Pleomorphomonas sp. T1.2MG-36: one gene and its partner. The main gene of each other region encodes a partner of the protein of the gene in region 2 in a complex. Links are inferred from orthologs where the notes say so. Each region holds a gene or a part of one and is shown on either strand. Other genes may lie near its edges. The genes, in order: mfd and uvrA.

Region 1 (14,816 bases), on a different replicon or contig from region 2:
CGGCGCCGGCCACCACGAGGGCGGCCTGCCAAGGTTCATCGAGTGCGACGGCGGCCACCGAGATGGCCATCATGCCGAGCGCCACGAGCCCGAGTCTGACGCCGGGGAAAAGCCCCGCGTCATAATTGCGCTCCTCTTGCGGCACCGCCACGTGGACGAGAACGAGGAAGACGGCGACGATCGGCAGGTTGATCAGGAAGGCGGCGCGCCAGCTGATGAACTCGGTGATGATGCCGGCCAGAACCGGGCCGCCGAAGGCCGCTGCGGCCCAGACGATCGCCTCGGCGCCGAACAGCTTGGCAACGAGCCGCGACGGAAAGAGCTGCGGGATCAGCGCGAAGGCGATGGCGGCGACCAGGCCTTCGCCGGCGCCTTGTACGGCGCGCCCGACCAATACCATCTCCATGCTCGGCGAGAGAGCCGCGGCGAGCGTGCCGATGGCGAATACGCCGCTGGCGACGAACAGACAGCGGCGCGCCCCGAAGCGAGCCTTGAGCAACGGCGCCGAGGCGCCGGCTGTAATCGATGCGACGATGTAGACGGTGAGCGTCCAGGAAAGGTAGGCCTCGCCATGCAGCTCGCCCACCGCCGATGGCATCGCCGTGGACACCAGGAAGGCATTGAAGGCGAAGATCGCCGCGGCGAGCATGAGTGTCAGCGAGGCGGCAAGATAAGCCGGCGAAGCGAGTTCGGACCAACGGCCGGAAGAAGCGGAATTCATGACAAAAACGGCCAACATAATACCGGAAAAGGCCGCCTCCTATAGCAGCCTTCGGCAGTCGCGGATATGGCGGACAACCGGTAATCGTTTACTTTCACCGGGAAAATCGGCTACAGACGGGAACGGCAAGGGGCCTTTCGAGCTGCCCTTCTCTCTTCGTTATCCTGGAGAAATATCAATGTCCGGGCTCAGCCGAACGTCCGACGACCTTTCGCCGCGGCGCCGGAAAATTCTCTACCACGCCTGGCATCGCGGCACGCGCGAGCTGGACCTCCTGCTTGGTCGCTTTGCCGACGATTCCATCGGCACGTTGACGGAAGGAGAGCTGGACGAGTTCGAGGCCCTGCTGGAGGTCGATGATCGCGAACTGTTCGGCTGGATTCTCGGCAAACTGCCTGTTCCGGACACCGCGCCCAAGGCGGTGCTTGCCAAGGTGTTGGCCTTCTCGCAAACCAACCCGCTTGCCGGCTGAACCGGGTCAGGCCGTCGCCGACACGAGTTGGGCGATCTCTCCACGCTTTGCCGTGATCTGCTTGGGCGCAGGCTCCCTGCGATAGACAGCAATGCGGTCGCGACCATCGCTCTTCGCCTTGTAGAGAGCAACGTCGGCCGCACCGTGCAGCGTCTCGTAATTCGACCCGACCTCGGCGACATCGGCAACCCCGATGCTGACCGTTATGCGAAGCTGGCCACTGGCCGTGCTGAGCGCGAAGGCTTGGGTGAGCCGACGAATGTCTTCTGCCAGGGCCGCCGCCGTCGCGGCGTTGCCGTCGGGCAGAAACAGGGCGAACTCTTCGCCTCCGATCCGGGCGGCGACGGCACGTTGGGGCGTTGCCATTGCGAGAATGTTGGCGAATTCGACGAGCGCCCGGTCGCCGGTCAGATGGCCGTGGGTATCGTTGACGCTCTTGAAGTGATCGAGATCGAACAGGATCATGGCGCCGCGCGCGGGGGAACTCTCCAGATGCGACAGAACCTCGCCCAGGAAGCGCCTGCGGTTGGCCAGACCGGTCAGTCCGTCCGTCTCGGCTGCGACACGAAACCGTCTTTCCGACCGTTGCCCCACCAGCGCGAACTGCAAGAGGCCCAGGAAAACAACGAAGCCGATCGATCCGATCAGCGTCAGGACGACGGGCGTGCCCGAGGGCAGGGTGTCGGTGTTGGCATCGAGCGGATAGATCAGCAAATGAATGGTGCGGGCGATCAACAGGGCCTGCTGGACCGCGATGGCTGCCACCGTAAGCGATAGTGACGGCAAGGGTTCCTTACGCCTGTGCTCGACAAGATCGCGGATGATGGCAAGAAGATAGACGGACTGAGCGACCGAAACCGCGTGTGTTCTGAGATTGATGTCGGCAAAGAGCTTGTGGTGGCAGGCGAACGCTAGCCAGGCAAGCCCTCCGAGCAAGGCCAGAAACCGATCGTGACGGCCGATCTTCCCGATGAAACGCCGATAGCCGAACCACACGAGACCAACGGCCACCAACAAGAGAGCGTTGCTGACGACGATCGACAGAAATCCCGGGATCACTCCTCTGAGGCCGACCATGACCATGGCAAGCGTGCAGAGCCCGTAGGCGACACCCCAGAGCGGAACGCTGATCTCGTTTCTGACGCCGCGCCAAATCAGAAGATGGCTCGTTGAGACGCAGGCGCCGGCTACCGCGGCTGCGATCAGCAGGGATGGCACATGAAGCAGCATGCTCACGACAGGATCCTCTTCGGCGTCGACCGACGACAAATCGTCCCAGAGGCGGGACGAACCTTGACCGTGTTTTATAGGGTCATTGTTATGCGGATTGCCTAAAGGATATGGAAAAGTACGAGGTTTGCTGAAGAATGCGTGAACGGAATGGACGCCACCACGTCGCCATAGGCCCCCAATAGGATGTCTTTCGGGTGGTCGCTTGAGCCAAATTGCGATTGGAAATTTGCTAACCCATTGGAATTTAATGATTTATTGTTCCGTCTCGGGGTTTTCTTTTGCCGTTGGATGCTTTAGAAGATCACGTTTCCTCCCCTGAGCCGATATCCCTCCGCCATGCCCACTCCCTGGTCCAGCCTGCTGTCCGACTTTTCCGCCCTCACGGTTGCCGCCGTACCGGACGGAGCCGAAGCGCTCGCGCTCGCCGAACTGGTGCGTTCGGAAAAGCGCAAAGGCCTCGACGCGGTCTACATCGCCCGCGATGGCCAGCGGTTGCAGCAGCTCCAGCGCGCGCTGGCTTTCTTCGCGCCGGAAGTCGGCGTGCTGGAGTTTCCCGGGTGGGACTGCCTTCCCTACGACCGCGTGTCGCCAACCCCGGCCGTCGTGGCGCGGCGGATGACGACGCTGTCGGAACTGGCGGCGCACGCCGGCGATGTCAGGCCCTTCGTGCTTTTGACCACCGTCAACGCGCTGGTGCAGCGCGTGGTGCCGCCGTCCATGGTGTCGGGGCAGGTGATGACGCTGGCGCCCGGCAACATGGCCGACATGGGCAAGCTCACCGCCTGGCTTGAGGATGCCGGCTTTTCCCGCTCGTCGACGGTGCGCGACACGGGCGAATACGCCGTGCGCGGCGGCATTCTCGACCTTTATGCGCCGGGAACCGAAGCGCCGGTGCGTCTCGACTTTTTCGGCGACCAGCTCGAATCCATCCGAACCTTCGATCCGGAGAGCCAGCGCTCGACCGGGCAGTTGAAGCGCCTCGATCTCGTGCCGATGAGCGAGGTGCAGATCACGCCGGCCTCGATCAAGCGGTTCCGGCAAGGCTATGTCGCGGCCTTCGGCGCCGCGACCTCGGGCGATCCGATGTACGAGGCGGTCAGCGAGGGGCGCCGTTACGCCGGCATCGAGCATTGGCTGCCGCTGTTCCACGAACGGCTCGGCACGCTGTTCGATTACACCGGCGACGCTGCCGTCATGGTCGATCCGCTGGTGGACGAAGCCATCAACGAACGGCTGACCGCCGTGGCCGATCACTATGAGGCTCGGCTCGACACGCTGAAGACGGGCGGTTCCGGTGCTCCATACAAGCCGATGCCGCCGACCGCGCTCTACCTGGCCGAGAGCGAGTTGCAGGGGCTTCTGGCCCGGCGCGCCGTTGCTCGCCTGACACCGTTCAACCGCCCCGAACAATCATCGGTCAAGGTGGTGGATTTCGGCGGCAAGACCGGACGCTCCTTCGCTGCCGAGCGGGCGGCTGGCGACGTCAATATCTTCGACGCACTGGTGAAGCATCTCGCTTCGCTCGGAGCGGACAAGCGCCGGGTGATCCTTGCCTGCTGGTCGGAAGGGTCGCGCGACCGCCTCGCCCAGGTGATCCGGGATCACGGCGGTCAGGCCACCGAGCTCGCCCCCAACCTCGACGCGGCGCTGAAGGCGCCCCTCGGCGTGCTGCCGCTGGCCATTCTCGGCATCGAGACCGGTTTCGAAGTGCCTGGTTTCGTGGTGATCGCCGAGCAGGACGTCCTGGGCGACCGGTTGGTGCGCGGCGCCAAGAGCCGCAAGAAGGCCGAGAACTTCATCAAGGAGGCGACCAGCCTGGCCGAGGGCGATCTGGTCGTCCACGTTGACCATGGCATCGGCCGCTTCGTCGGCCTCAAGACCATCGAGGCGGCCGGTGCGCCGCATGATTGTCTGGAGATCGTCTATGCCGGTGGCGACAAGCTGTTCCTGCCGGTCGAGAACATCGAGCTCCTCAGCCGCTACGGTTCCGACGACGCCGAGGCGCAGCTCGACAAGCTGGGTGGCGGTGCCTGGCAGGCGCGCAAGGCGCGTCTGAAGAAGCGCATCCGCGAGATTGCCGACGAACTGATCAAGACGGCTGCCGCCCGGTTGCTCAAGACCGCGCCCGTGCTGTCTCCACCTGAAGGCCTCTACGACGATTTCGCTGCCCGTTTCCCCTATGACGAAACCGAGGATCAGCTCAGCTCCATCGAGGCGGTTGCCGGCGATCTCGCCTCGGGCCGGCCGATGGACCGTCTCGTCTGCGGCGATGTCGGCTTCGGCAAGACCGAAGTGGCGTTGCGGGCCGCCTTCCTGGCGGCCATGAGCGGCAAGCAGGTGGCCGTCGTCGTGCCCACCACTTTGTTGTCGCGCCAACATTTCCGTACGTTCCACGAACGATTCAAGGGGCTGCCGATCAACGTGCGTCAGGCCTCGCGTCTGGTGCCGTCCAAGGACCTCGCGGCCACCAAGGCCGGCCTCGCCGACGGCACGGTGGACGTCGTGGTCGGTACGCACGCGCTGCTCGCCAAGGGCATCGAGTTCAAGGATCTCGGCCTGCTGATCATCGACGAGGAGCAGCACTTCGGCGTCAAGCACAAGGAGCGGCTGAAGGAGCTGAAGTCCGACGTGCACGTGTTGACGCTCAGCGCCACGCCGATCCCGCGCACGCTGCAATTGGCGCTGACCGGCGTCCGCGAACTGTCGCTGATCGCCACTCCGCCGGTCGATCGTCTCGCCGTCCGTACCTTCGTCACGCCGTTCGATCCCCTGATCGTCCGCGAAGCGATCTTGCGGGAAAAGTACCGGGGAGGGCAGGTGTTCTACGTCTGTCCGCGCGTCGCCGATCTCGCCAGTCAGCGTGAGTTCCTGGAAAAGCACGTGCCGGAGGTGAAGGTGGCCGTCGCGCACGGGCAGATGGCCGCGACGCAGCTCGAGGACATCATGAATGCCTTCTACGAAGGCCAGTATGACGTCCTGCTGTCCACGACGATCGTCGAATCCGGCCTCGACATTCCTACCGCCAACACGCTGATCATTCACCGCGCCGACATGTTCGGTCTCGCGCAGCTCTACCAGCTCAAGGGGCGCGTCGGCCGCTCCAAGACGCGCGCCTACGCCATCTTCACGACGCCGCCGGAGAACCGCGTCAATTCGGTGGCCGAGCGCCGGCTCAAGGTGCTGCAGTCGCTCGACACGTTGGGCGCCGGCTTCCAGCTGGCGAGCCATGACCTCGACCTGCGTGGCGCCGGCAACCTGCTCGGTGAGGAGCAGTCCGGCCACATCCGGGAAGTGGGTTACGAGTTGTACCAGCAGATGCTGGAGGAGGCCGTCGCCCAGCTCAAGGCCGGCATCGTCGACGAGGTTGTCGAGGACCAGTGGTCGCCGCAGATCACGCTCGGCACGCCGGTGATGATCCCCGATTACTATGTGCCCGATCTTCAGCTTCGTCTTGGCCTTTACCGGCGTCTCGCCGAACTGGAAGACGGTGGCTCCATCGATGCTTTCGGTGCCGAGCTGATCGATCGCTTCGGTCCGCTGCCGGAGGAAGTCGAGCACCTCCTGAAGACCATCACCATCAAGAGCCTCTGCCGCAAGGCGAATATCGAGAAGATCGACGCCGGTCCGAAGGGGCTGGTGCTCTCCTTCCGGGAAGGCAGATTCGAAAACCCGGCGGCTCTGGTCCAGTACATCGGGGAGCAGGGATCGCTTGCCAAGATCCGGCCGGACCAGAAGATCGTACTGGCTCGCGACTGGCCCGAGGCCGAGCAGCGCCTGAGGGGCACTGCGGCCGTCTTGTTGAAACTCGTCCGAATGGTCGAGGATGCGAAGTCCGGTGTTTCGAAGACGCTGGCGCCGCTCGAGCCGCAGAAACTGAAGCTCAAGCCGACACCCCCTCCGCCACCGCCCGCACCGGTGGCCAAGGGTCGCTATCCATCTCTGACCTCGTTCAAAGGAAAGGGGCGACGTTAACCTTGGGCAATATTGGAAATTCTTGGTCCGGAACCTTGAATCCTACACTTTTCTGACACAATCGAGTATTGAAATGGCTCTCTCCGAGAGGTGACCCCGCTGTTCAATGGCGTGGAGGTCGTCATGGCCGAGCTGATCAACGTTTCGACCCTGTTATTGATCGGCGTGCTGGGCGGTATGACCGCGGGCACGACGTTTGGTTTTATTTGGCTGACGGAACGGCGGACCTTCGCCCTGGCCGTCTGGGCGGCTTCCCTTTGGTTCGGGGCCATTGCCTGTGCGTTCTACATCTTGCGACCGGTCGTGCCCGACTGGACTTCGGTTCTGTTCGGCAATGCCATGCTGGCTTTCGCCTATGGCCTGATCTGGCTCGGCTTCCAACTGTTCGAGGGCTGTCGGCCCGTGGTCTGGAAGGCGGTCATCGGCGCGGTCGCCTGGCTTCCATTTGCCGCCGTCCCCTTCCTTCGCGACGAACCCGCGCTGCATGGGGCTTTGGCCGCGTCGGTAATGGCCATCTATTCGTTGGCGATCGCCTGGAAGCTGCTGCAACGCCGACGCATCGAGCCGCTGCCGGCTCGCTTGCCCACCGCCGCGCTGTTCGCGGCCCACGGGACGCTCTACGCGCTGCGGGTGCCGCTGCTGGTGATCGCTCCCGATTTTGGCTTGGGCGCGGCGTTCGACCAGTCGCCACTGTTCATCTTCGGTGTGCTGGAAGCGCTGCTTTTCACCCTGTTCCTCGTCGTGGCCATGCTGACCTTGCTCGCTCAGCGCGATGCTCGGTTTCATAGGAAATCGGCGGACATGGATGCGCTGACCGGTTTGCCCAATCGGATGACGTTTTTCAGGGCCGCGGAGGCGTTATTGCAAGGCGGCGGTGAGCGCGGCGTGCTGATGGTGTTCGATCTCGATCACTTCCGGTTCGTCAACGACCGTTTCGGCCGGGAAGAAGGCGATCGGGCGCTGAAGGCGTTTGCCCAGGTCCTGCACCGCGAGGTGCGGTCGCCCGACATCGTCGCGCGGGTTGGCGATGAGGAGTTCGCCCTGTTCATGCCATCGATCAGGCTCGATGTCGGCTTGTCGATCGCCGAGTATCTTTGCCGGCGGACCGAGGAACTCAGGCTTCTGACCGAAAGCGGCGAGCATGTGCCGCTGACCACCAGCGCGGGTGTGGCGGCGGTGGCCGACGTTGGTGCCGACATCGGTTCCCTGATGGTGGCTGCCGATGCGGCGCTGACCGAGGCAAAGCGCGTTGGGCGCAATCGGTGCCGCGCCTATCGCGCGTCGTCCACCATGCACGACCGAATGGTGGACGATTGGCTCAAGGCTGGCTGAGGGAGCGTTCGGGCTATTGGGCCTGGATTGCTTTCGGCCGGACCGCCATGGTGCCGAGCAGCAGCGCGACGTAGGCCACGATGGCCGCGATGGTCAGCCATGCCGGGCAATGCAGCCTTTCGGTGGCCTCCATGGCATCGAAGGCGATGCGCAGGCCGATCGCCAATTGCAGCAGGACCGCCGGCAGATACAAAATCGGCACATAGCGAACCGGAGCGCCGGTGACGGCCGGCAGAATGATCGGCGCGTGGGCGAACACCATGGACAGGATGAAGCCCACGGCTATGGCGTGGATGGCGGCATCGTGACCGTAAAGGGCCTCGCCCGGCGGCAGCAGCGTCAGGCTCGCGGCGGCAACGATCAACCAGCCATAACCGCAGATCAACAGCAGGGCGGAGAAGCGCGCAAAGCCCTTGGTGCGGACGGTGCGGAGCGCAATGTCCTCCCTGAGTAGCCAAAGCGCGATGCCGGCCAGCGCCACGGAAAGAAGCGTCGAGCCGTTCCATGGCTGTCCCAGTCCGAGCGCCAGGGCGAACAGCGCCACGAGCAGAACCAGTAGGCCACGGGCGGCCAGCGTCGGTCTGAGCAGGCGCGACAGTTCGATCCGCTCGGCGACGACGGTCAGGATGAGGAAGCCGAGCCAGACATAACCGACTTCCGGCAGCGTGCGGCCGAGCATCCAGAACAGGGTGCCGAGCGGCCATAGCGCAGCGGCTGCCGTCATCAGCCCGGTGAACAATGTCGGCAGCTTCCACGTGGCCAGGCCGGTCAGCAGCGTCAGCCCCAGGCCGGCAACGAGAAACAGCGGCGCCGTCGCCTCGGCATAGCCTGACAGCAGCAGAACGGCCCCGGCCGCCGACATGGCGGGGACCAGCAGTGCCGCGAGGCGCCCGTCGGCGACCGCCCTTTCAAGTGAGATCAGGGTGCCGAAGAAGCCGGAGGCCATGATCGCCCCGTGCATGTCCGCCGTATCGCCGACCGGGGCGACGACGCCCAATCGGGCGAGACCGCCGGTGAGACCGGCGATCAGCGACGCCGCAGCCGTCACGGCGAGGACGATGCGGAGAAGCGGGGTGAGTTTCATGGGGGACTCCACGGAATATTCGGAAGAGGCGGCCGCTGGACGGCTTGGTCCTCAGCGCCCGAACAGGCCGGCGGCGAACTTCGACACCGCCGCTTCGAACCGTGACGGCTGGCGCTCGAAGCGGGAGCGAACGGCCGGATCGGCGAGCTCCGGCGACCATACGGCGGCCTTGTCGATGGTGACGCTGACGGTCCAGCCGGTTCCGACGACACGTTCCACGGCGGCGCGGGCGTTTTCTGCGATCAGGCTGCCGAGCGGGCAGGTTGGCGTCGTCATCATCAGTTCGACGGTGACGGAGCCTTCGCCGATATCGAGGCGACGGACAAGGCCGAGGGAGACGATATCGATGCCGAGTTCGGGGTCGTCGACGGTCGCGAGGGCGGCGAGGATCTCTGGCTTCATGGCTTATCTCCGGGTCAATCGGATGCGCCAGATCTCCGGGCCTTGTTCCAGATAGTCCCAGCCGAAACCGACCAGGGTCCGTTCTTCGAAGTGCTGGCGCAGCGGCACCGGATCGAAGTTGTTGATGATCTCCATCGACTGCCCCGGCTCAAGGGCGTCGAAACTCTCGATGATGGTGGCGCGGCGCAGCTCGCAGGGCAGGCGGCGCACGTCGAGTGTGCTGACGGGGGTGATCGTATCAAGGGACATCGGAGGGCTCTCCATTGTTTGTAGCCCGAACGTTACCCCCAGGTCGGATCGCGCTCGTTGTTGCGTCGCAAACTTTATCCATGGAAACGCAAACGGCGCCCCGGAGGGCGCCGTCAGCCTGCTTCGGCAGATCAGATCCTCAGAGGATCGATCTGTAGAGTGCCTCGATTTCCGGGATGCTGGTATCGCGGGGATTGCCGCCGGTGCAGACGTCGGCGAAGGCCGCCTCTGCGAGCGCCGGAATGTCCTCGGCCTTGACGCCGACTTCCGAAAGCTTGGCGGGAATGCCGACGTCCTTCGAAAGCGTCTCCACCGCCGTCACCGCCGCCTTGCGCGCCTCGGCGATCGACATGGCCTCGGTGCCCTTGACGCCGAGGGCGGCGGCGATCGCCCGGTACTTCTCGCCCGTGTAGTCGGCGTTGTAGGCCATCAGCGTCGGCAAGAGCACCGCGTTGGCGACGCCGTGCGGCGTGTTGTAGAAGGCGCCGAGCGGATGGGCCATGCCGTGCACAAGGCCAAGACCGACGTTGGAGAAGCCCATGCCGGCGACATACTGGCCGAGCGCCATGTCCTCGACGCCCTTGGCATCGCCCGCGCAGGAGGCGCGCAGCGACCGGCCGATGATCTCGATCGCCTTGATGTGCAGCGCGTCGGACAGCTCCCAGGCGCCTTTGGTGATGTAGCCCTCGATGGCATGCGTCAGCGCGTCCATGCCGGTGGCGGCCTTGAGCGGCGTCGGCATGGTGGCCATCAGCTCGCTGTCGATGATGGCGACCACGGGAATGTCATGCGGGTCGACGCAGACGAACTTGCGGCGCTTCTCCTCGTCGGTGATGACGTAGTTGATGGTCACCTCGGCGGCGGTGCCTGCGGTGGTGGCCAGCGCGATGATCGGCACCGACGGTTTCCGGGTGGGGGCGACGCCTTCGAGGCTGCGCACGTCGGAGAACTCGGGATTGTTGGTGATGATGCCGATCGCCTTGGCGGTATCCTGCGGCGAGCCGCCGCCGATGGCGACGAGATAGTCGGCCTTGGCCTTGGCGAAGGCGGCGACGCCTTCCTTGACGACGCCGATGGTCGGGTTGGGCATCACCTTGTCGAACAGCTCGTAGGCGAGGCCGGCCGCATCCATCAGGCCGGTCACCTTGGCCACCGTGCCTGCCTTCACCAGCACCGCGTCGGTGACCACCAGCGCCTTCTTGTAGCCACGGCGCTTCACCTCGCCCACCAGCTCGGCGCGAGCGCCGGCGCCGAAATAGGACGTCTCGTTGAGAATCATGCGATGGGACATGCTCTATCCTCCTGAGGCCGCGTTTGCCGGCCCACCGACGACCGCGACGGTGGAGGGCATCAGTTGGCCGGCGCCGTGAAAAATGCCTTCAGCACGGAAATCTGCTGAGGCTGAACCAAATTGAAAGGTATTGGCTGCCCCCGGCGCTCACAACCTCGCATGAACCCCTAGATTTTGATCGAATATGAGTGGTTTTGAAAAATAAACCGCAAACCTGATGGCAGGAGTCCGCAAACCCTGCGGATGTTCCGCATGGATATCGGTCCGCAATGCGCCGATTACGGCCTACTGCATCGGAGCGATCAGTCCAAGGCCTGCTGCCGGGTTTCGGTGTCGATCCTCGAAGCGGCGATCGCTGCAAGAACCAGCAATATGGCAAACAGCGCCACTGCGGCCCCAAAACTTCGGGCGATAAGCAACGACAGAAGGGACGGCGCCAACAGGCCGCCCAGCCGCGCCATTGCTCCGGCGGCCCCCATGCCGCTCGCGCGCGCCGCCGTCGGATAGAGCTCCGGCGTGTAGGCATAGAGAGCGCCCCATGTGCCAAGCAGCGAGAAGCTCATCAGCAGGATGGCCGTCGCGACCAGAGCAGCATTGCCGGCGACGACGAACAGCGCACAGCCGGCCGCCGACAGCAGCAGAAAGGCAATCAGGGTCGGTTTGCGGCCTGCCCGCTCGACGCCCCACGCGGCCAGCGCGTAACCGGGAATCTGTGCCAGCGCCACGATGACGAGGAAACCGTAGCCGCGCACGAAGCCGAAGCCCTCGCCGGCGAGGCGCGCCGGCATCCAGGTGAAGATGCCGTAGTAGCTGAGCGACACCAGGAACCATATGGCAAGCATCAGCAGCGTTCGCGCCTTCAGCGCCGGCGACAGCAGGCTGACGGCCTCGGATGTCTCGCCTGGAGCGAGCGGCTCGGAGAGCGGCGCCTTACCATTGGCTGTCAAAACGCGATCGATGACGGTGCGTGCCTCTTCGCCTCGCCCTTTGCGCAGAAGATAGAGCGGCGACTCGGGAACCATCAGGCGCAGCCAGAAGCCGACCAGGGCAGGTATGGCCGTGACGAGGAAAATGGCGCGCCAGGCGTCCGTCAATCCGGCTGAGGCCGCGGCCCAGGCGGTCAGCGCGACGACGACCGTCCCAACAGCCCAGAACGCTTCCAGCATCACCAGCCAACGCCCGCGCCGGTCCGACGGCAGGAACTCGGCCATCATGGCATAGTCGGCCGGCAGGGTGCCGCCCACGGCCGCACCGGTCAGAAAGCGCGCGACGAGCAGCAGCTCGAAACTTGGCGCGATTACCGAAGCAAGGCCGAAGATGCCATCGCAGGCCACCGTGACCAACAGAACCCGTCGGCGGCCGATACGGTCGGCGAGCCGGCCGAACAACGCCGCGCCAATCATCATGCCGAAGAAGAAGAGCGTACCGGTTTGCAGTGCTTCCGGCACTGAGAGATTAAAGCTGGCGGCGATCGACGGAGCCGTGAAGCCGACCGCCAGCACCTGCATGGCGTCCGCCGCCCAGACAAGGCCGAAGATGCCGAGGAGGCGCCGTTGAAACGGGCCGGTGCCGGCGTGATCAAGGGCGGAGTCGATGGCAACCGGCATGACGGCACCTCAAGTCGAGGATTGGTATTCTCTTTCTTAGACTAAAGTCTGAGAGAGGAAAACCGAACGTTTACCGAACCTGCAACTTCCATTGCCCGCCCAAAGCGCGCGCGACTTCGTGATCGCGCGAAGGGTGACTAATACTAAAGTAGTATGGTATGGCTCTGCCAACGAGTTTGACGACCAAGGTGAGAGGGGATCATGAGCGATTTGTCACAGGACGCGGTCAAGTGTCCGTTCATCCGGTGCCGCCATCCGGTACCACGGGCCTGGAGCGAAGGATGCGCCTCAAGCTGCTTTCTTCTGCGCAAGGATCGTCGGCGGATTACCGTTCGCCATACCTACGACTTCTAGCCGGCAGCTCCGGGCGTCCTCCGAGGGAACATCCGGACCAGAGCGTGAGATGAGAGTTGAGCAAAGGCTTCGGTGATTGCCGGAGCCTTTGTCGTATGACGTGGAGGTTGTCCCATGTCTCAGGGCCGGACAATGAGAAGATTGGTGAGCGCGGTGGGATTCGAACCCACGACCCCATGATTAAAAGTCACGTGCTCTACCGACTGAGCTACGCGCTCCCACCTCGATCGCAGCGGCTGGTGCCGCCTTTGCCGACTATACCTCGTGATGAGGCTGGCGCGAACGGGCTTTCACATACTCGACCGGAACCGACATGGCAACCGAGGGCAGGGCGTTTTCCGAAAGCTCCGAGGAGCCGGAGCCGCCTTCTGGTGTGACCGGGAAGGCACGGCGCCATGCCTAACGCATGGGAAGCGAACCCTGCCCGAACGGCTGTCGTTGCGCTCATGCATTGAATCGTTTTACAGCTTGTTTATCTTCCAGCGGATTCCCGTGCGAACCCGCCGCTTTCCCATTCGATCGGTGATACCCGTGTTTACCGCCCTGCGCATCGGCACCCTTTACTTCGGCTCGTCCTTTCTTACGGCCAACTGGCTGACGCGCATGCCGGATCTGCTTGCCCATCTCGGCATCGACAAGGCGACCATGGGGCTCGCGCTTTTTCTGGGGCCGGTCGGCGCGCTGGTCACGGCTCCGATCGCGGGTCCGTTGATGGACCGCTTCGCCGCCGCTCGCGTCGGCGTCTGGGGCTTGGTACTGGCGGCGATGATGCTGCTCGGCATCGGTCTTGCCGGCCACTGGATGGTTCTGGCCATCGTGCTGTTCTTCGCGGGTGCCGGCAACACGTTGTTCGAGATCGGCGGCAACGCCGGCGTCCAGCGCCTCGAGGTCACCACCGGCGGCAAGTACATGGCCCAATGCCATGGCTACTGGAGTCTCGGCTTCGTGGCCGGCGCGCTGTCGGCGGGCCTGTTCGGTCAGTTCGGCGTGCCGCTCGTCTGGCACCTTGCCATGATGGCCGCGCTGGGCGTCTTGGCTTGCGTCGGCATAGCGTTCCTTCTGCCGGCCCCCATGTATGAACGCATCCTGCGCCCCGTCGATGCCGCCAAGCCGCCGTTCTTCACCCTGCCGAGCGTCGGGTTGATCGGGCTTTGCATCATGGCGACCGGCGTCACCCTGGCCGAAGGCGCCGTCTACGATTGGGGGACCCTGTTCCTGCGCGAGCAACTGCAGCCCGGCCCCTTCTGGACGTCGGTCGCCTACGGGACCTTCCCGCTGACCATGTTCGTCGGCCGGGTGGCCGGCGATTGGTTCCGGGCCCGCTATCGGGCGTCGAGCATCGTTCGCATCTGCGCGACCATGACGGCCATCGGGCTCGCAGGCTTCATTTTTTCGCCGCACATCGTCATCTCCGGCCTGTCGCTGGCGCTGATGGGCGTCGGCGTGTCCCTGGTGATGCCGATCGGCGTGGCGGCGGCCGGCGACAAGCCGGGCGATGCGGCCCGCAACGTGGCGGCGATGTCGATGATCATCACCGCCATTTTCCTGCTGGCCCCGCCGGGCGTCGGTTTCGTCGCCCAGCATTTCGGCTTGACGGCCGCCTTCTTGCTGATGTTGCCGTTCGTCGCGATGTCTGGCGTGTTCGCCCGCGAGGCCGATCCTCCGGCAGGCGATCTCGTCGACCAACAAAAGATGATTGGCGAGCCCGCCGCCGTTGGTGGTACCAACGCTTCCACGACATAACCTCAAGGTTTCCTGGGAGTGCAGGCATGGTGAAGGCGATTGTCATCCGCGAGACCGGCGGACCCGACGTGATGTCTTTCGAAGACGTCGAGGTTGGTGCTCCCGGGCCGGGGGAGGTGCGCCTGAAGCACACCGCGATCGGCGTCAATTTCATCGACACCTATTATCGCAAGGGTCTTTATCCCGCCCCTGGCGGCCTGCCGTTCATCCCCGGCGCCGAGGCCGTCGGGATCGTCGAAAAGGCGGGGGAGGGCGTCGCCCAGTTTCGCCCCGGCGATCGAGTCGCCTATGCCGGATCGGTCGGCGCCTATAGCGAGGCGCGCATCATCTCGGCGCAGAAGCTCGTGCGCGTTCCC
Region 2 (14,067 bases):
CGGCGGTGAAAGCATCGCGCGAGCAACTCAGGACCGCCGAGCAGTCGACCCTGCTCGAGACCGCCGCCGCCTACATGAACGTCATTCTGTCCGGACAGGTGCTCGAGCTGCGTCAGTCCAACGTCGCCTTCCTTCAGGAGCAGGTGCGGGCCGCCAACGACCGATTCTCAGTGGGCGAGGGGACGCGGACCGACGTGTCGCAGGCCCAGGCGGCACTGGCCGCGGCGACCTCCTCCGTCAGCGCGGCGCAGGCCGATCTTCTCACCGCTCGGGCCAGCTACATCCAGGTGGTCGGCCATGAGCCCAAGGGGCTGCGCTCGCCCGGACCGATCACCAAGCTGCTGCCGGCCAAGCTGGCGGTTGCCGTCGATGCGTCGCGCACCGAGCATCCGTCGATCCGTCAGGCGATCTACAATGCCGATACCGCGTCCTACAACGTCGAGATTCAGGAGGGCGCGCTGCTGCCGAGCTTCGTCCTGCAGGGAACGGTAAGCAGCGCCTTTGCCGGGAGTTCCGTACCCGGCGGGAGCAGCACGCCGGAGCGGGCGCGCACGCTTGAAGGATCGGTCGCCGCCGTCCTGTCTATCCCCATCTATCAGGGTGGTGGCGAGTATGCGACCGTCCGCCAAGCCAAGGAAGAGCTTGGTCAGGCCAAGCTGCAGGTCGATGCCGCCCGCATGTCGGTCGATGCGTCCCTTGCCCAGGCGTGGAGCGCGCTTGAGTCGGCGAAGGCGCAGATCGTTGCGGCCGAGGCGTCGGTAACGGCAAGCCGGCTAGCGCTTGAAGGCGTGGTCGAGGAGCAGAAAGTCGGCCAGCGGACGACCCTCGATGTCCTGAACGCTCAGAGCACGCTGATCGACGCCCGTCTGTCGGAAGTCGGCGCCGAGACCCAACTCGTGGTGGCGAGCTATCGCGTCCTAGCTGCCATGGGGCGCCTGGATCGGGAACGACTCGGCCTCAAGGTCACGGCCTATAAGCCGGAGCGCCATTACGAGCAGGTCCGAGACAAGTGGATCGGCCTGCGTACGCCGGACGGCCGCTGACCCTTGAATGGCCGGGCGCCGGGGATAACCGCCCCATTTCCGGCGCAAACCGTGTTCAGCTGCGTTAACTAATCTATACTTCGGAGGTCGAATCAGGCTTGCTGCCGGTATTCATCCGGTTGACCGCCGCGTTGTTTGGCGTTTCGACGCCGCCGTCGGGAACGGAGGCAGGTCGATTGTCAGAAGTGCCGGGCGGAAAAAGGCATTGATCGATCGTGTAACATGTGGTGGGGCGACCCACTCGGAGTAGACCAATGGCCAAGGCAGCTGCGTCCGCCGAACCTTCAATGGAAGAGATCCTGGCTTCCATCAGGCGGATCATTGCCGACGAGCCCGATGGCAAGGAGGCTGCGGCACCCAAGCCGGCCCCGGCCAAGGCGGTCGCTCCGAAACCGGAGGTCGAAACTATGGCCAAGCCGGCGGTCGAGGACGAGCACATTTCCGAGGAGGATCTCGACAAGCTGTTTGCCCAGTCGGGTGACGACGAGGACGAACCGGAAATGGATGTCGACGACGCCGACGACGGGGACGAGCCTGAAGTGCTCGATCTCGCCGATGTCGCCATGGTCGACGAGACGGAGCCGCTGGATCTGGTGGAAGGGCTGAAGGACGACGAAGCCGAGGTCGCCTTCGCCGAGCCTGAGCCGGAACCCCCGCGCCGGCCCGAGCCTCCGAAGGCCGAGGCGCCGCGCGCCAATGCGTTTCTGGATCAGGAAGCCGAAGAGCGGCTTGTTTCCGCGGCCGCCGGTGCTTCCGTGCAATCCGCCTTCGGTCAGCTGAGCCACACGGTGCTTGCAGCCAACGCACGCACGCTCGACGATCTGGTCAAGGACATGCTGCGGCCGATGCTGCGGGCCTGGCTCGATGAAAACCTCCCGGTGATCGTCGAGCGGCTGGTGCGGGCCGAGATCGAGCGCGTCTCGCGGGGGCGCTGAGGCCGTGAGGGCCATCCTTCTTCAGGGGCTCGCCGCATTTTTCGAGATTGCCGGTTGTTTTGCCTTCTGGGCATGGTTGCGTTTGGGCAGGTCCGTGCTGTGGACGCTGCCCGGCGTCGTGTCGCTGATCCTGTTCGCGCTCGTGCTGACGCGCATCGACAGCGCAGCGGCCGGCCGGGCCTATGCCGCCTATGGCGGCGTCTACATCGCTGCCTCGTTGATTTGGCTATGGACGGTGGAGCGGCAGGCGCCCGACCGCTGGGACCTCATGGGCGCAGCGGTTTGTCTGGTTGGCGCGGCGATCATTCTGCTCGGGCCACGGGCGGCGGCCGGTTGAGAGGTCCTTGTTCAGGCTGTCAGGCTATCAGGCTGTCAGGCCGCGACGCCGGCCGAATAGGTCATCGCGGCACTGTTGGCGATGCTGGCGTAGAGGTTGCTCACGGCCTGAGACAAGCCGCCCTTGCTGCCGCTGCCGAAGTTGTAGGGCATGTTCGCCTGTGACGTATCCGACGCGGATTGGCCTTGGCCGCCGGTCGTCGTCACGCTGGTCGAGCCATCCGAGTAGCTGACCGTGATGGTGCTGCTGCCGTCCGGATTGTCGAGATAGGTCGTGCTGACGACTTCCTTGCTTTCGCTCGCGCCGGAGGCGCTGCCGGACGACGAGGCATCGCCTGACGCCGAGGTGCCGGCATTGGTCGAAGTGGTCGCATCGGTCGATGCCGCAGCCTCAGCGCTGGAGGAGCTCTCTTCCGACGGTGGCGGAGGCGGCGGTGGCGGCGCCATCGCAGCACTCGACTCTCCCGAAGTCGCGGACGCAACGTCGGTCGCGGACGCCGTTGCCGACGTGTCCGAAGGAGGCGGCGGAGGCGGTGGCATCATCGATCCATCGCTCTCGCCCATCTGCTCCTGGAGCGATAGCAGCGCCGACTGCAAGTCGTCGCCGAGCGAGGAAAAGGAGCTGGTCGACGAGACAGTTCCGGTCGTCGAGCTGTTGTCCTGACTGCCGGACGATGCTGGTGGCGCAAAAGCGGTTGGTGCCGAGCTTGTCTTGCTGCTGGACGATCCGAGAAGGGCGGCAAGGCTGCTGGCGTTGCTGGTCAAGGCGGAAAGGGACGACATCTGCTGCCTCCGGGAAAAACTCCCTCTGCAGCTTTAGACGGGCCTCACACCGAAACCAGGCGCCGAAATCTCAGAAAAATACGGTTAATGATTTCCTGCTCACGGCGGGTTCTTCTCGATGTCCTTCAAGAGCCAGTCCCTGAACGCCCTGATCTTCGGCTGGCTGCGCCGGTTTTCCGGGTAGACCAGCCAATAGGCGGAACCATCGCTGCAGATGAGATCGAACGGCATGATCAAACGGCCACTGGCCAGTTCCTCGCGATAGAAGTTCGGCGTCAGGATGGCGACGCCGTGACCGGCAATGGCCGAGCTCGCTTCCAGCGCCTGCGATCCGAACAGGTTTCGCGGCCGTCCCTCAAGGTCGGCGTCGGGTACGCCGGCGGCTTCGAACCAGCGCCGCCACCAGGGGTCGCTGGGATCGATGAGCTTGCACTTCAGAAGGTCTCGTGGGCTGTCGAGTGGCTTGACCCATTCAAGCAGGGATGGGCTGAGCATCGGCGCAAAGTCGAGGTTCATGATGTGGTGAGCGACGAGGCCCGGCCATTCGCCCTTGCCGCCTATGCCGGCGCGAATGGCCACGTCACCCGGATCGCGGTTGAAATCCATCACGGTGGTGTCGGTGATGAGCCGCACCGCGATATGCGGGTCGCCGAGCTGGAAATTGCCGATACGCCGGGCGAGCCAGTGGGCGGCGAACGTCGGCGTGGTGTTGATGACGAGCAACTCATCGGCCGCCGTTCGGGCCGCCGACATCGCTTCGCCAAGAAGCGTGAAGGCTTCGCTCACCTTGGGCTTCAAACGCTCCCCGGCTTCGGTCAACTCGATGCGACGCGACAGTCGGCGAAATAGCAGTTCGCCCAGCACGCCTTCCAGGAGCTTCACCTGATAGCTCACCGCCGTTTGCGTCATGCCGAGCTCCTCGCCAGCGCGCGTGAAGCTCATCAGGCGCGACACGGCCTCGAACACCCGTAGCGCATTGAGCGGGATCTGTCGGCTCAGCTTCATGGATAAGTTCTCTTTATGGGTCGAGACAAACGTTCGATTGGAAACATTCGGCTTTTGGGCAGAGATTGCTTCTACCGCATCAATGGATCAAGGGATATGACAATGACTTGCCTGGATCCGCCCATGATCCGGCGCGGCAGCTGGCGCGCCTCCATTCTCTCGATCTTGCCCCTCCTGGCCGGCTTGGGTTTCTCTCTTCGTCGGTGGCGGACGGGGAAGATCGAGGATCTCAACGAGCATATGCTGCGGGACATCGGCTTTACCGGCGGTCGTGCCACGGAGGCCGGCATGCGGGAAAGGGCGGAGCGTCGGTGCGAGTTCGATCGGTTTTGACGGCTGAAAGGCCGCTTCTTGTTGATTTTCGGGGGCGTAGCAGCTAACCGTCGCTCACCCGAAGACGACAGGAAAAAGACGTCGGATCATGCTGGAAAAGACATTCGAAGCGGCGGACGTCGAGCCGCGCATCGCCAAGGCTTGGGACAATGCGAAGGCGTTTGCCGCAGGCGCCGGCAAGCAGCCGGGCAAGGACACGTTCACCATCGTCATTCCGCCGCCGAACGTCACCGGCTCGCTGCACATGGGCCACGCGCTCAACAACACGCTGCAGGACATTCTGGTGCGCCTGCAGCGCATGCGCGGCCTCGACGTGCTCTGGCAGCCCGGACTCGATCATGCCGGAATCGCTACGCAGATGGTGGTGGAGCGCCAGTTGGCCGAAAGGCAGCTGCATCGCCGTCAGATCGGCCGCGAGGAGTTCGTCAAGCGCGTCTGGGAGTGGAAGGCCGAGTCGGGCGGTACCATCGTCGGCCAGTTGAAGCGCCTCGGCGCCTCCTGCGACTGGTCGCGCGAACGCTTCACCATGGACGCCGGCCTGTCCAAGGCGGTGCTGAAGGTCTTCGTCCAGCTCTACCGCGAAGGGCTGATCTACAAGGACAAGCGTCTCGTCAACTGGGACCCGAAGCTGCTCACCGCCATCTCCGACCTTGAGGTCGTGCAGACGGAGCTGAAGGGCAATCTCTGGCACTTCCGCTACCCTCTGGCTGATGGCGTCACCTACCAGCATCCCATCGCCTTCGACGAAGCCGGCAAGCCGACCGAATTCGAGACGCGCGACTACATCGTCGTCGCCACCACCCGTCCCGAGACCATGCTGGGCGATACGGCCGTCGCCGTCCATCCTACCGACGAGCGCTACAAGGCGATCGTCGGCAAGAAGGTGCTGCTGCCGCTGGTCGGCCGCCTGATTCCGATCGTCGCCGACGAGTATTCCGACCCGACCAAGGGCACCGGCGCGGTGAAGATCACTCCGGCGCACGACTTCAACGACTTCGAGGTGGGCAAGCGCCATGGCTTGACGCCGATCAGCGTCCTCGACGTCGAGGCGGCGGTGGTCCTCAAGGACAACGCCGAGTTCCTTGAGGGGGTGACGCCGTCGGACGAGCTCGCCCAGACCATCGAGAGCTTGCACGGCAGAGATCGCTTCGAGGCGCGCAAGCTGGTGGTCGCTGCCTTCGAGGCGGCCGGCCTTCTGGACAAGATCGAGCCGCACGTCCATCAGGTGCCGCATGGCGACCGCGGCGGCGTGCCGATCGAGCCCTTCCTGACCGACCAGTGGTACGTCAACGCCAAGGTTCTGGCCGAACCGGCGCTCGCCTCCGTCAAGGAAGGCCGCACCAACTTCGTGCCGAAGAACTGGGAGAAGACCTATTACGACTGGATGGAAAACATCCAGCCCTGGTGCATCTCGCGCCAGCTCTGGTGGGGTCATCAGATCCCGGCCTGGTACGGACCGGACGGCAAGGTGTTCGTCGCCGAGAGCGAGGCCGCCGCGGCCGAGGAAGCCAAGGCGCACTACGGCGAGGCGGTCGGGCTGAAGCGCGACGAGGACGTGCTCGACACCTGGTTCTCGTCGGCCCTCTGGCCCTTCTCGACGCTCGGCTGGCCGGACGAGACGCCGGAGCTCGCCCGCTACTATCCGACCAACGTGCTGATCACCGGCTTCGACATCATCTTCTTCTGGGTCGCCCGGATGATGATGATGGGCAAGCACTTCATGGGCACCGAGCCCTTCAAGGACGTCTACATCCACGCGCTCGTCCGCGACGAGAAGGGCGCCAAGATGTCGAAGTCCAAGGGCAACGTCATCGATCCGCTCAACCTGATCGACGAGTTCGGCGCCGACGCCCTGCGCTTCACGCTGGCCGCCATGGCCGCGCAGGGGCGCGACATCAAGCTCGCCACCAGCCGTGTCGGCGGCTATCGCAACTTCGCGACCAAGCTTTGGAATGCCGTCCGCTTCTCCGAAATGAACGGCTGCGTCCGCGTTGCCGGCTTCGATCCGGACAGGGCGAGCGAGACGCTCAACCGTTGGATCGTCACCGAGGTGCGCAAGACGCAGGCCGAAGTGTCCGAAGCGCTCGACGCCTATCGCTTCAACGACGCGGCCGGCGCCATCTATCGCTTCGTCTGGAATTCGTTCTGCGACTGGTATCTCGAGTTCACCAAGCCGGTGCTGACGGGCGACGACGGATCGGCCAAGGACGAGACGCGCGCCAGCTGCGCCTGGGTGATCGACGAGATCCTGAAGGTGCTGCACCCGTTCATGCCCTTCATCACCGAGGAGTTGTGGGCCAAGACCGGCGAGGCCGGCCCGGCGCGCGACAACCTCCTGGTGCTGACGTCTTGGCCGGAAGGCAGCCGCGAGACGACCGACGCCGCCGACGAGATCAACTGGCTGATCGACGTCATCACCGAGATCCGCTCCGTGCGCGCCGAGATGAACGTCGCGCCGGCGACGCTGCTGCCGCTGGTGCTGGTTGGCGCGTCGGACAAGGTGAAGGGCTGGCTCGCCACCCACACGCCGGCCATCCTGCGCCTTGCCCGCGTGTCGGATGTGTCGACTGCCGAAGTGGCGCCGGGTCAGTCGGCCCAGATCGTCACCGCCGACGGCGTCATCGCCCTGCCGCTGTCCGGCGTGGTCGATCTCGACGGCGAGCGTACTCGCCTCGGCAAGGAGGAGAGCAAGCTCATCGGCGAGATCGAACGCATCGACAAGAAGCTCGGCAATGCCGCCTTCGTCGCCAAGGCTCCGGAAGAGGTGGTCGAGGAGGAGAAGGCCAAGCGCGACGGCTATGCGGAGCGGCTCGTCAAGGTGCGCGAAGCGCTGGCGCGACTGGCCTGAGGGTCGTCATACCCGGTTTGATTGGGGCCTCGCGGTTTTTTGCCGCGGGGCTCTTTTGATTCCAGCGCACGTCCGGGGCGGGGTGTTGGAGCGCGGTTCGAAATCCGATAAGTTTAGCAGGAGCCCACGGAAGCCTCCCATGCGTATCGCTATCCTCTCCGACATACACGGCAACGCCGACGCGCTCGTGGCGGTGCTCGACGATCTCGCCGGCCGCTCGGTGGACGCCACGCTTTGCCTCGGCGACCACTTGTCGGGGCCGCTGGAAGCGCGGCGGACGGCCGACATGCTGATGGCTTCGCCGGTTTCCTGCATTGCCGGCAACCATGATCGGGCGCTCGTCAGCACGCCCAGGTCCGAGATGGGGCCGTCGGATGGCCATGCCTATGACCAGCTTTCGGGCGCGCATATCGCCTGGCTGAAGGGATTGCCCGCCTCGCTGTCCGTCGGACCGGTCATCGCCTGGCATGGAACGCCCGCCTCGGACGTCGAATACTGGCTGGAGACGGTGGAGGGTGGCCGGATGCGACTCGCAGATCGCGATACGGTCGAAGCCCGGGCGCGCGTGTCGACGGCCGCGATCGGCCCGTCCAGTCTGCTTCTTTGCGGGCACACGCATATGCCGCGCGTCATTCGGCTGAAGTCCGGCGCGACGGTGGTCAATCCCGGCAGCGTCGGCCTGCAGGGCTATACCGATGACGCGCCGGTACACATCATGCAAGTCGGTGCACCTGAGGCCCGCTACGCCATAGCGGAGAAGCGGGCCATCGGCTGGGCTGTGGTACACCACGCCGTGCCCTATGACACCGCCAACGTCGTTCGTCTTGCACGCGAGGCCGGCCGGCCCGAATGGGCGTCGGCACTCGAAAGCGGTTGGATCGCCTGAGTCTTGCGTCCTGCGCGAGACGTCAGGCCTCGTCGGCCTCCGGTCGGACCGAGTGGATGGCAAAAGCGGCGGCGACGGCGCGGACACGCGCCGGGTCGATCGGCTTCGCCGGATCTTCGTCTTCCGATACGGCGGCGCGGAAGCCGAGGTGATCCGGTCGAAGCGGCAACAACGTTCCGACGTCGACGACGCGCAAGCCCCCCGAAACGCCAACCGTCAGCTTCGACCGACGCGCCGATGCGATGAAGCGGGCAATGTCGGCGAGCTTGATGGTTTTGATCAGGCCATCGATAGTCTCGGACGCGGAAAGCCAGACGCCCGAGAAGCCGGCAATGGCGGCGACCGGCAAGAGATCGAAATCCGGCCCGGCCTCCGGTGGGAACACGGCAACCAGCCGGACGCTGGCTGCCAGCGAACGGCCGATCCGTGACAGCAGCGCCGCGCCTGCGTCGCCCTGCGGCACTGGCAAGGCCAGCGCGGTGACGCCCGTTGCGGCAAAATCGGCAAGATCACTGTCCGCCAATCCTCCCACCGCGGCCACCACCTCGGCCCGCTCGCCCGCGACGGCCAGGATGGCGCGCAGTTCGGATAACGGAACGGCGGAGACCGTTCCGACGGCGGCGAAGATCATGGTCACGCCCGCGACAACGGCGGCTCTCGCCTCGTCGGCGGTGGTGACGGTCACCTGAAGGGCGGTCATGGCAAGTCTCCGGCGCGTCAGAGCTTCTCTACTGGATCGTTCGCGAATCGGGCCGCCAGCTCGGCAACGGCCCTGTCGCCAATCAAGAGGTCCGGAGCGATCTCGGCAAGAGGGATCAGCACGAAACCTCGCTCGTGGGCGTGGCGGTGCGGCAGCGTCAGCTCCGGGGTCTCCATGCTGACGCCGTCGTAGGCGATGAGGTCGATGTCGATGACGCGTGGCCCCCACCGTTCGTGGCGAACGCGCCCAAGCTGGCGTTCCACGTCAAGACAGGTGGCGAGCAACTCCAGCGGGGGGAGGGCGGTCTCCACGACGGCCGAGACGTTGGTGAAGTCTGGCTGATCGGTCTTGCCCCAGGGGCGGGTACGGTAGTCCGACGAGCGGGCCGCCACTCTTACTCCCGCCGCCTCCAGATGCCGCAGCGCCTTTGCAATGGTGTCGCGGACGTCGCCGATGTTGCCGCCAAGGCTGAGCGCCGCTTTAGCCATCTGCGCGACTCCGTGTGATCTCCACCGACACGGTGTCGAGCACGTGCGGCACTGGTGCAGATGGCTTGTCGACGCGGACGGTGATGGCCTCGACGAGCGGGAACGCAGCCAGAATGTCGGTGGCGATCGCTTCGGCCAGGGCCTCCAGCAACTTGAAGCGCCGGGTCGTGGCGATGGAAACGACGACGTCGGCCATGTCCGCATAGGATACGGACTTCGTCAGATCGTCGCTGGCACCGGCGGCGCGGGTGTCGACGGCGGCATCGAACGAGATGAAGAAGCGCTGCCCAATCGCGGCCTCCTCGGGCAACACGCCGTGGCGGGCGAAGACGGCAAGCCGATGAACGCGAATATGGTCGGTCATCGCATTTCCCTTCTGATGGCGTCGGCGACGGCGGCGGCGTCGCGATGGGCGGCGACATCGTGGACGCGGACGATGTCGGCACCGGCCAGGATGGCGGCGACGTTGGAAGCGATGGTGCCATGAAGCCGCTCGGCGACCGGTCGTTCGGCACCGATCAGAGCCCCGATCATACGCTTGCGCGATGTCCCCATCAGAACCGGAAAGCCGAGCGCCTTGAGCTCGCCGACGCGGGCCACCGCCTGAAGGTTCTGCTCGAAGGTCTTGCCGAAGCCGATGCCAGGGTCAAGGATGACATGCTCGTCGGCGATGCCGGCCTTGCGGGCGATATCCAGCGAGCGCCCGAAGAACGTTTTCATGTCCTCGATGATGTCGATCGTCGGGTCGATGTCGGTCCTGTTGTGCATGGCGATCACCGCTGCGCCATGAGCGGCAGCGGCGGACGCGATGTCCGGCTCGCGCTGAAGGCCCCAGACGTCGTTGACGATGGCCGCCCCAGCCCTGAGCGCCGCCTCTGCCGTCTTGGCCTTGTAGGTGTCGATGGACACCGGAGGAAGGCCGCCTGCCAAGAGCCGCTCGATGACCGGCACCACGCGGGCCATCTCTTCCTCTGCCGAAACTTCGGTCGCGCCCGGTCGAGTGGACTCGCCACCGACGTCAAGGATGTCGGCGCCTTCGTCGGTCATGTGGCGGGCGTGGGCGAGAGCGGCTTCCACCGAGGAATAGCGTCCGCCGTCGGAAAAGCTGTCCGGCGTGACGTTGAGGATGCCCATAACCAGTGTTCGCTTGCCGAGGTCTGGCAGAAGGGAAAGGACCATGGGCATGCTCGCATTTGGAGGTCGGACTTCTGAGGTAGCCCGCGCGCCGTCCGCTGGCAAGCGGCTGTTCAGCTACAACGTCTGAAGCTCTTCATCCTGATTCTGATTGTGAGGTCGCGCCCACTTGAATCAACATGTGAATATGGAAATTCGTTTTCTAATTCAATGCGTTGTTGTTCTTTCCCGAATCTTTTGCAGAGCTTTGCCTGTGCCCTGGTAACGGGATCGCCTTGCCCCGATGCCGCCGGCGCGCGATGGCCGGCCGGCGGCATGGACTCGTCTGCGACGATTATTCCGCCGCGTTGCGACGCTGCGGACGACGCTCGAGCAGCTCGCGGAGATACCGGCCGGTGTAGCTCGCATCCACCTTCATCACCTCTTCCGGTGTGCCGGCGGCGACGATGCGGCCGCCGCCGTCACCGCCCTCGGGGCCGAGGTCGACCAGCCAGTCGGCGGTCTTGATGACCTCGAGATTGTGCTCGATGATCACCACCGTGTTGCCCTGCTCGACCAGTTCGTGCAGCATCTCAAGCAGCTTGGCCACGTCGTGGAAGTGCAGGCCGGTCGTCGGCTCGTCGAGGATGTAGAGCGTGCGGCCGGTCGCCCGGCGCGACAGCTCCTTGGCGAGCTTGACGCGCTGCGCCTCGCCGCCCGACAGCGTCGTCGCCTGCTGGCCGACCTTGACGTAGCCGAGGCCGACGTCGCGCAACGCCGTCATCTTGTCGCGGATGGCCGGCACCGCCTGGAAGAAGTCGCAGGCCTCCTCGACGGTCATGTCGAGCACGTCGGCGATCGACTTGCCCTTGAAGTGGATCTCCAGCGTCTCGCGATTATAGCGATGGCCCTTGCAGACGTCGCAGGTGACGTAGACGTCCGGCAGGAAGTGCATCTCGATCTTGATGACGCCGTCGCCCTGGCAGGCTTCGCAGCGGCCGCCCTTGACGTTGAAGGAGAAGCGCCCCGGACCATATCCACGCGCCTTGGCTTCCGGCAGACCGGCGAACCAGTCGCGGATCGGGGTGAAGGCGCCGGTATACGTCGCCGGGTTGGAACGCGGCGTGCGGCCGATCGGCGACTGGTCGATGTCGATCACCTTGTCGAGCATTTCCAGCCCCTCGATGCGGTCATGCGCCGCCGCCTGCTCGCGGGCGCCGTTGAGACGCCGCGCCGCCGCCTTGAACAGCGTGTCGATCAAGAGGGTCGACTTGCCGCCGCCGGACACGCCGGTGACGCAGGTGAACAGGCCGATGGGAATATCGGTCGTGACGTTCTTGAGATTGTTGGCCCGCGCACCGACGACGCGGATGTACTTGTTCTTCTGCGGCTTGCGGCGCTTGTCCGGCAGGGGGATGGCGAGCGCGCCGGAAAGGTACTGGCCGGTGAGGCTGGCGGGGTCGGCCATGATCTCGGCCGGCGTGCCCTCGGAAACGATCTTGCCACCGTGAATGCCGGCACCGGGGCCGACATCCAGCACGTAGTCGGCGGCGAGGATGGCGTCCTCGTCATGTTCGACGACGATCACGGTGTTGCCGAGGTCGCGCAGATGCTTCAGCGTTTCGATCAGCTTGTCGTTGTCGCGCTGGTGCAGGCCGATGGACGGCTCGTCGAGCACATAGAGGACACCGGTGAGACCCGAACCGATCTGGCTGGCCAGACGGATGCGCTGGCTCTCGCCGCCCGAAAGGGTGCCGGACGAACGCGACAGCGTCAGATACTCGAGGCCGACGTTGTTGAGGAAGCGCAGGCGTTCGCGAATTTCCTTCAGGATGCGGACGCCGATTTCGTTCTGCTTGGCGGTGAGATGGTCCGGCAGGGACGTGAACCACGCACCCGCCTCGCGGATCGACATCTGGGTGACCTGGCCGATATGCAAGCCGGCGATCTTCACGGCGAGCGCTTCCGGCTTCAGGCGGTAGCCGTTGCAGGTCTCGCAAGGGTGATCCGACTGGAAGCGTCCCAACTCCTCGCGCACCATATCGGAGTCGGTTTCCTTCCAGCGGCGCTCGATGTTGCCGACCACGCCCTCGAACGGCTTCTTGGTGGTGTAGGTTCTGAGGCCGTCGTCGTAGGTGAAGGTGATCTCCTCGTCTCCCGACCCCGTGAGGATGACGTCGCGCACCTTCTGCGGCAGATCCTTCCACGGCGTCGTCATCGACGCCTTGAAGTGGCGGCAGATCGCTTCGAGCGTCTGCGCATAATAGGGCGAAGAGGCGCCGGTCTTCGCCCAGGGCAGGATGCAGGCGCCGCGCAAGCTGAGGCTGTCGTCCGGCACCACCAGTTCCGCCTCGAACTTCAGCTCCGTGCCGAGGCCGTCGCACTTGGGACAGGCGCCGAACGGGTTGTTGAAGGAGAACAGGCGCGGCTCGATCTCGGGAATGGTGAAGCCGCTGACCGGGCAGGCGAACTTCTCCGAGAAGGTGACCCGGCGCGGCTCGCTCTCGCCCTCTTCGACGTTGGCGAACTCCAGCACGGCGATGCCGTCGGCGAGAGCCAGCGCCGTCTGGAAGCTGTCGGCGAGGCGCGCGGCCAGATCCGCCTTGACGACGATGCGGTCGACGACGATGTCGATGTCGTGCTTGATCTTCTTGTCGAGGGCCGGCACCTCCTCGATCGGATAGAAGCTGCCGTCGACCTTGACGCGCTGGAAGCCCTTCTTCTGAAGATCGGCGAACTCCTTGCGATACTCGCCCTTGCGGCCGCGGATCATCGGCGCCAGCAGATAGAGGCGGGTGCCCTCCGGCAGCTCAAGTGTCCGGTCGACCATCTGGCTGATGGTCTGGCTCTCGATCGGCAGGCCGGTGGCCGGAGAATAGGGAATGCCGACACGTGCGAACAGCAGGCGCATGTAGTCGTAGATTTCGGTGACGGTGCCGACCGTCGAACGCGGGTTGCGCGATGTGGTCTTCTGCTCGATGGAGATGGCCGGCGACAGGCCGTCGATCTGGTCGACGTCCGGCTTCTGCATCATGTCGAGGAACTGGCGGGCGTAGGCCGACAGGCTCTCGACATAGCGGCGCTGGCCCTCGGCGTAGATGGTGTCGAAGGCGAGTGACGACTTGCCCGAGCCGGAGAGGCCGGTCATGACGATCAGGCTGTCGCGCGGCAAATCGACGTCGATGTTCTTGAGGTTGTGTTCGCGCGCGCCGCGCACCGAAAGGGAGCGCCGGGCCTGATCGAAAATGCTGGTCGGCTTGTTCGGCATGTCTGTCGTCGTCCTTGTCGCGTTTCCCGGCGGAGGGCGGGAAGCGGAGTGTCTTGCCCGGGGATCCTGAACCGGGCGGCCAGAGGGCGCGCTAAGCTAGTCCGGGTCTGCTGTCGCATCCTGTCAGGATCGGCCGAGAGCCTGCAAGGCACCGGCGTGCGCGGCAGCCATGCCGCCGGATCCAGCGATGAAACGCGGAAAGCCTCGGAATTCGGTTGCGACATCCTTATGAAACGTCTAGAACGTATCAGGAACACGAAATGGGCGCCAGCCTTTTTCTCACTGTGGAAAAGGATGCGCCGCCGCTGGGGCGGGGTTTCGCAGGGGTG

The links.
Region 1: the proteins of uvrA (region 2) and mfd are in contact, whole or in part, in a crystal structure (PDB 4DFC), measured with the Escherichia coli proteins. The link is inferred for Pleomorphomonas sp. T1.2MG-36 from one-to-one orthologs.

Annotation. Positions count from the first base shown.
Region 1 is NZ_CATNLY010000001.1:73,042-87,857, forward strand. What follows is about bases 2,408-6,598. They hold mfd (transcription-repair coupling factor), read left to right. Parts: upstream 2,408-2,762; coding sequence 2,763-6,398; downstream 6,399-6,598. Other genes in these bases: QQZ18_RS00360 (GGDEF domain-containing protein), read right to left, coding at 2,408-2,423; QQZ18_RS00370 (GGDEF domain-containing protein), read left to right, coding at 6,522-6,598. Outside these bases: QQZ18_RS00350 (MFS transporter), read right to left, coding at 1-721; QQZ18_RS00355 (FAD assembly factor SdhE), read left to right, coding at 900-1,193; more of QQZ18_RS00360, read right to left, coding at 1,200-2,407; more of QQZ18_RS00370, read left to right, coding at 6,599-7,730; QQZ18_RS00375 (hypothetical protein), read right to left, coding at 7,744-8,814; QQZ18_RS00380 (metal-sulfur cluster assembly factor), read right to left, coding at 8,866-9,216; QQZ18_RS00385 (DUF2249 domain-containing protein), read right to left, coding at 9,220-9,465; fucO (lactaldehyde reductase), read right to left, coding at 9,605-10,756; QQZ18_RS00395 (MFS transporter), read right to left, coding at 11,059-12,363; QQZ18_RS00405 (MFS transporter), read left to right, coding at 13,249-14,460; QQZ18_RS00410 (quinone oxidoreductase family protein), read left to right, coding at 14,487-14,816. UniProt on the Escherichia coli protein: Couples transcription and DNA repair by recognizing RNA polymerase (RNAP) stalled at DNA lesions. Mediates ATP-dependent release of RNAP and its truncated transcript from the DNA, and recruitment of nucleotide excision repair machinery to the damaged site.
Region 2 is NZ_CATNLY010000012.1:632,703-646,769, reverse strand. What follows is about bases 10,626-14,067. They hold uvrA (excinuclease ABC subunit UvrA), read right to left. Parts: upstream 13,739-14,067; coding sequence 10,826-13,738; downstream 10,626-10,825. Outside these bases: QQZ18_RS09905 (TolC family outer membrane protein), read left to right, coding at 1-1,043; QQZ18_RS09900 (PopZ family protein), read left to right, coding at 1,298-1,978; QQZ18_RS09895 (YnfA family protein), read left to right, coding at 1,983-2,315; QQZ18_RS09890 (hypothetical protein), read right to left, coding at 2,351-3,097; QQZ18_RS09885 (LysR substrate-binding domain-containing protein), read right to left, coding at 3,197-4,102; QQZ18_RS09880 (hypothetical protein), read left to right, coding at 4,205-4,435; QQZ18_RS09875 (valine--tRNA ligase), read left to right, coding at 4,524-7,283; QQZ18_RS09870 (metallophosphoesterase family protein), read left to right, coding at 7,423-8,169; QQZ18_RS09865 ((5-formylfuran-3-yl)methyl phosphate synthase), read right to left, coding at 8,192-8,869; folK (2-amino-4-hydroxy-6-hydroxymethyldihydropteridine diphosphokinase), read right to left, coding at 8,887-9,357; folB (dihydroneopterin aldolase), read right to left, coding at 9,350-9,721; folP (dihydropteroate synthase), read right to left, coding at 9,718-10,536. UniProt on the Escherichia coli protein: The UvrABC repair system catalyzes the recognition and processing of DNA lesions. UvrA is an ATPase and a DNA-binding protein. A damage recognition complex composed of 2 UvrA and 2 UvrB subunits scans DNA for abnormalities.